Regions from separate parts of the Kluyvera sp. CHPC 1.2972 genome, predicted to be linked through region 2. Evidence: riboswitches for the same ligand, from Rfam matches in the RefSeq annotation. Region 2 holds a riboswitch; the other holds the start of a gene.
What was found. A riboswitch is a leader RNA that binds a small molecule or an ion and turns the genes downstream of it on or off. The one in region 2 is predicted to bind thiamine pyrophosphate.
Positions count from the first base shown of each region.

Region 1: it holds a riboswitch for thiamine pyrophosphate, as region 2 does, so the genes downstream of both, thiB (thiamine ABC transporter substrate binding subunit) here and thiC (phosphomethylpyrimidine synthase ThiC) in region 2, are expected to answer to the same signal.

Region 1 is NZ_JAPKIB010000006.1:144,318-147,527, forward strand. Features, by position in the region: gene sgrR (HTH-type transcriptional regulator SgrR) at 1-1,440, shown strand, start outside; TPP riboswitch at 1,476-1,575, shown strand; gene thiB (thiamine ABC transporter substrate binding subunit) at 1,606-2,589, shown strand; gene thiP (thiamine/thiamine pyrophosphate ABC transporter permease ThiP) at 2,565-3,210, shown strand, end outside.
Region 2 is NZ_JAPKIB010000025.1:24,333-27,542, reverse strand. Features, by position in the region: gene hemE (uroporphyrinogen decarboxylase) at 1-98, opposite strand, end outside; gene nudC (NAD(+) diphosphatase) at 139-909, opposite strand; gene rsd (sigma D regulator) at 1,008-1,493, shown strand; TPP riboswitch at 1,547-1,656, shown strand; gene thiC (phosphomethylpyrimidine synthase ThiC) at 1,740-3,210, shown strand, end outside.

The sequences.
Region 1 (3,210 bases), on a different contig from region 2:
GGGTTAGCTCTTCAACAACAGCGCGCGGAAGATTTGCTCGAGCAGGATAGGATCGATCAACTGGTACAACTGGTCGGCGACAAGGCTGCGGTGCGACAGATGCTGGTATCGCATCTGGGCCGCAGCTTCCGTCAGGGGCGACATATTCTGCGAGTGCTTTACTACCGTCCGATGCGCAATTTACTGCCGGGAACGGCGCTTCGGCGCTCGGAAACCCATATTGCGCGGCAAATCTTCAGTGCGCTGACCCGGGTAAATGAGGTAAATGGGGAACTGGAAGCGGATATTGCGCACCATTGGCAGGCCATATCCCCATTACACTGGCGTTTTTATTTGCGTCCCGGCATCCATTTTCATCACGGTCGTGAACTGGAGATGGAGGATGTCATCAGTTCGCTGCATCGCAGCATGACGCTGTCGCTCTTTTCCAACATCACGCGCATTCATTCCCCAACCGCCTGGACGCTCGATGTCCATCTGAGCGAACCCGACCGCTGGCTGCCGTGGCTGCTGGGCCAGGTATCGGCGATGATCCTGCCCCGCGAATGGCAATCGCTCAGCGACTTCCCGCGCATGCCGGTAGGTACCGGACCGTATGCCGTCGCCCGTAACAACCAGAACCAACTGAAGATCCACGCGTTTGATGACTATTTCGGTTTCCGGGCGCTGATTGACGAGGTGAACGTCTGGGTGCTACCGGAAATCAGCGATGAGCCGAACGGTGGCCTGACGCTCCAGGGCACTACCCAGAGCGAAAAAGCGGTAGAAAGCCGCCTCGAAGAGGGCTGCTACTATCTGCTGTTTGATGCGCGCAGTTCGCGCGGCAACAACCCGGCGGTGCGCCAGTGGCTGAGCCACATTTTCCACCCGAACAACCTGCTATATCACGCAGGCGAGCAGCACCAGAGCCACTGGTTCCCGGCCTACGGCCTGCTGCCGCGCTGGCACCATGCCCGTAGCCACGCCTGTGAAAAACCGGCAGGTCTTGAGTCGGTCACCCTCACCTACTACCGCGATCACGTAGAACACCGGACGATCGGTCAGATCATGGAGGCGCTGCTGGCGGCGCACCAGGTCAAACTGGTTATTCAGGAAGTGGACTACGACGAATGGCACCGTGGCGAAGTGGTCAGCGATATCTGGCTGAATAGCGCCAACTTTACGTTGCCGCTCGACTTCTCGATTTTTGCCTACCTTTATGAAGTGCCGCTGATCCGCCACTGTATTCCCATCGACTGGGAGGAGGACGCACAGCGCTGGCGCGAAGGAGAACTTTCACTGCCCGACTGGTGCCAAAGTCTGCTGGCAAATCAGTCCATTGTACCGCTGATCCACCACTGGCTGATGCTGCAAGGTCAGCGCAGTATGCGCGGCGTTCGCATGAACACCCTGGGCTGGTTCGACTTTAAATCCGCCTGGTTTGCACCGCCGGATCCTTAAGGCTTTTGATTTATTCACGTAATCATTACAATGTGCCGTTCTCAACGGGGTGCTGCGCCGAGTGCGCGGGCTGAGAGATACCCGTCGAACCTGATCCGGATAATCCCGGCGAAGGGATTTGAGGCTAACTCAAAATCCTTTGCCACCATTTTATAAAGGTGCAAAGTGCTCAAAAAATTACTCCCCCTGCTGGTGCTGGTTGCCGCTCCGGCCCTCGCCAAGCCTGTACTGACCGTCTATACCTACGACTCCTTTGCTGCCGATTGGGGCCCGGGCCCGGCGGTGAAAAAAGCGTTTGAAGCCGACTGCAACTGCGAGCTGAAGTACGTGGCGCTGGAAGACGGCGTTTCGTTGCTCAACCGCCTACGCATGGAAGGCAAAAATAGCAAAGCCGACGTGGTGCTGGGGCTGGATAACAACCTGCTGCAGGCGGCAACCGACACCAAACTGTTTGCCAAAAGCAACGTTTCTACCACCGCCGTTACCGTACCGGGCGGCTGGAACAACGACACCTTCGTGCCGTTCGACTACGGCTACTTCGCCTTCGTCTATGATAAAAACAAGCTGAAAAATCCGCCGAAAAGCCTGAAGGAACTGGTTGAGAGCGACCAGAAATGGCGCGTGATTTATGAAGACCCGCGCACCAGCACGCCGGGCCTTGGCCTGCTGCTGTGGATGCAAAAAGTCTACGGCGACAAAGCGCCGGAAGCCTGGCAGAAGCTGGCGGCGAAAACGGTCACCGTCACCAAAGGCTGGAGCGAAGCCTACGGCCTGTTCCTGAAAGGGGAAAGCGATCTGGTGCTGAGCTACACCACCTCTCCGGCGTACCACATCATTGACGAGAAGAAAGATAACTACGCGGCGGCAAACTTTAGCGAAGGCCACTATCTGCAGGTGGAAGTGGCGGCGAAAACCGCGGCCAGCAAACAGCAGAAGCTGGCAGATGAGTTCCTGAAGTTTATGGTCTCTCCGGCCTTCCAGAACACCATCCCAACCGGCAACTGGATGTACCCGGTGACCAACGTCACCCTGCCAGAAGGCTTTAATGGTCTGGTGAAACCGCAAACCGCGCTGGAGTTTACCCCGCAGCAGGTGGCTTCCGAACGTCAAAACTGGATTAACGCATGGCTTCGCGCAGCCAGCCGCTAATCCCTCGCTGGCTGTATCCAGGGCTGACGGCAACCACGCTGATGGTTGCCGTCGCGCTGGCGGCGTTTCTGGCGCTGTGGCTGAACGCACCGGAAACGTCCTGGTCAACGCTGCTCGGCGATAGCTACCTGTGGCACGTGGTGCGCTTCTCCTTCTGGCAGGCGTTCCTCTCAGCGCTGCTGTCGGTCGTGCCGGCCATTTTCCTCGCCCGCGCGCTCTACCGCCGACGTTTTCCCGGCCGCACGCTGCTGCTGCGGCTGTGCGCCATGACGTTGATTCTTCCGGTACTGGTTGCCGTCTTCGGTATTCTGAGCGTTTACGGGCGTCAGGGCTGGCTGGCCCAGCTTTTTGCCTGGCTTGGCTGGCAGTGGCGCTTCTCGCCCTACGGCCTACAGGGTATTCTGCTGGCGCATGTTTTCTTTAATATGCCAATGGCGACTCGCCTGCTATTACAGGCGCTGGAGCAGATCCCCGGCGAGCAGCGTCAGCTTGCAGCCCAACTGGGAATGCGCGGCTACCCGTTCTTCCGTCTGGTGGAATGGCCGTGGATGCGCCGACAAATTCTGCCCATCGCCACGCTGATTTTCATGCTCTGCTTCGCCAGCTTTGCCACCGTGCTAT
Region 2 (3,210 bases):
AAATAGCGGCCTGCCTGGCGCATCATCCATACCGGGGTCACGTCTACGGGCTGGCGCAGCAGCGCGCGCAGATAACGATCGTTCTTCAGTTCGCTCATGTTTACATTCCTTTAGCGTTGATGCGCCTATTGTAACATGTCAGTCGTAATCAGCCCGACACATTGCCACGGTATCTTCGATCAGACGACGCGCCACGGTGCCCGGCGGCGGCAAAAGCGGGAGATCGTCGTAGCGATACCAGTTGGCGTTAAGCAGCTCTTTAGGATCGATAACGATGTCGCCGCTGTCGTACTCCGCCATAAAGGCGGTCATCAGCGACTGCGGGAATGGCCACGGCTGGGAGGTGACGTAGCGCAGGTTCTTCACCTTAATGCCGCTCTCTTCCATCACTTCACGCGCCACCGCCTGCTCTAAGGTTTCGCCCACTTCAACAAAACCGGCCAGCACGGTATGCACGCCGTTGCGATGGCGAACGTGTTGGGCAAGGAGGATCGAATCATCGCGGCGAATGGCGACGATAATGCACGGCGCAATCTGCGGGTAGTAGCGCTCACGGCAGTGGCTGCACAGCATCGCCCATTCGGTTTTGCTCGGGTGCATGGTATGGCCGCAGTAGCCGCAGAATTTGTGCGAGCGGTAAAACTCCGCCAGCTGCACGCCGCGCCCGGCAAGCTGGAACAGGCCCACGTCCTGGTCAAGAACCTGACGCACGGTGCCCATATCGTGGCGACGCTGCTGTACCAGCCAAACCGGGTCACCTTCCCACTCACCAATCTGGAGTGCGTGCTGACCCACAAGATCGAAATTTACCGCTTCGCCATATGGTAATTCCCCACCGGGCAACCATAATTTTTGTTCGTGGCTGACTATCCACCAGCCGCGATCCAATTTTTCAATTATACGATCCATATCTCTTGCGCTACCTTCGGTTCATAGGCATTTTATTAACATAATATTTACATATTGACGTGAGCAGATTTTAAACTTACTGATGCGGGGGTCAACCTATGTTAAACCAGTTAGAGAGCCTGACAGAGCGTGTAAAAGGACACCACAGACTGGTCGACCGCTGGCTGAATATTCGTAAGCACCTGCTCGTGGCTTACTACAATCTGGTTGGCCTTAAGCCTGGCAAAGAATCGTTCATGCGTCTTAACGAGAAAGCGCTTGATGACTTTTGTCAGCGCCTGGTCGACTATTTATCTGCCGGTCATTTCAGTATTTATGAACGCATTATCCATAAAATGGAAGGCAACAGTCCGCTTTTAAACGCCAGCAAAATCTGGCCGCTGCTGGATGCCAATACCCAACAAATTATGGACTACTACGACTCTACGCTGGAGAACGCTATCGACCAGGATAACGTGTATGCCTTCCAGCAGGCGCTGTCCGATATCGGTGAAGCGCTGGAGGCCCGTTTTCTGTTGGAAGACCAGCTCATCATGCTGACCTTCGAGGCGCTCGGCGAGGACGAAATAAAACGCCCGGCTTGAGATTTGCCGCATTAACGAGTAGTTTACATTCATTACCTCTCATCATCTGAGGTTACTTCTTGTCGGAGTGCCCAGTGCGCAAGCACGGGCTGAGACCGTTAATTCGGGATCCGCGGAACCTGATCAGGTTAAGACCTGCGAAGGGAACAAGAGTCAATCTATAGTCGCATCGCCCAAGGGCGATCTTCTCTCTTGCTTCATCCGTCGTCTGACAAGCCATGTCCTTACTTTTATTTGGAATGAGCTATGTCTGTCACTACTAAACCATCTCGCCGCGAACAGCGCGCCCAGGCCCAACACTTTATCGATACCCTGGAAGGCACCGCGTTCCCGAACTCCCAACGTATCTACATCACCGGTTCGCAGCCGGATATCCGTATTCCAATGCGCGAAATTCAGCTGAGCCCCACGCTGATTGGCGGCAATAAAGAAAACCCACAGCTCGAAGCGAACGAAGCGGTGCCGGTGTACGACACGTCCGGCCCCTACGGTGACCCAAACGTGGCGATTAACGTCCAGCAGGGTCTGGCAAAGCTGCGCCAGCCGTGGATTACCGCTCGCGACGACAGCGAAGAGCTGGATGACCGCAGTTCCGCCTACACCAAAGAGCGGCTGGCCGATGATGGTCTCGACGAACTGCGCTTTAATGGGCTGCTGACGCCGAAGCGCGCCAAAGCAGGTAAATGCGTCACTCAGCTGCACTATGCCCGTCAGGGGATTGTGACGCCGGAAATGGAGTTCATCGCCATTCGTGAAAACATGGGCCGCGAGCGCATTCGCAGCGAAGTATTGCGCCACCAGCACCCAGGCATGGCCTTCGGCGCACGCCTGCCGGAGAACATCACGCCGGAATTCGTGCGTGATGAAGTCGCCGCCGGGCGCGCCATCATTCCTGCCAACATCAACCACCCGGAATCCGAGCCGATGATCATCGGCCGCAACTTCCTCGTGAAGGTGAACGCCAATATCGGTAACTCGGCGGTGACCTCCTCCATTGAAGAGGAAGTGGAAAAATTGGTGTGGTCCACCCGTTGGGGCGCAGATACGGTGATGGACCTGTCGACCGGCCGCTATATCCACGAAACCCGCGAATGGATCCTGCGTAACAGCCCGGTTCCGATCGGCACCGTGCCGATCTACCAGGCGCTGGAGAAGGTCAACGGGATCGCCGAAGATCTGACCTGGGAAGCCTTCCGCGACACGCTGCTGGAGCAGGCCGAACAGGGCGTCGACTACTTCACTATCCACGCGGGCGTGCTGCTGCGCTACGTGCCGATGACTGCCAAGCGCCTGACCGGCATCGTCTCTCGCGGTGGTTCTATCATGGCGAAATGGTGTCTCTCCCATCATCAGGAAAACTTCCTCTACCAGCACTTCCGTGAAATCTGTGAAATCTGTGCCGCCTATGACGTATCGCTGTCGCTGGGCGACGGTCTGCGTCCGGGCTCGATTCAGGACGCCAACGACGAAGCCCAGTTCTCCGAGCTGCACACGCTGGGCGAGCTGACCAAAATCGCCTGGGAGTACGATGTGCAGGTGATGATTGAAGGCCCGGGCCACGTGCCGATGCAGATGATTCAGCGCAACATGACCGAAGAGCTGGAGCACTGCCACGAAGCGCCGTTCTACACCTTAGGGCCGTTGACCACCGATATCGCGCCGGGCTATGACCATTTCACCTCCGGCATTGGCGCGGCGATGATTGGCTGGTTTGGCT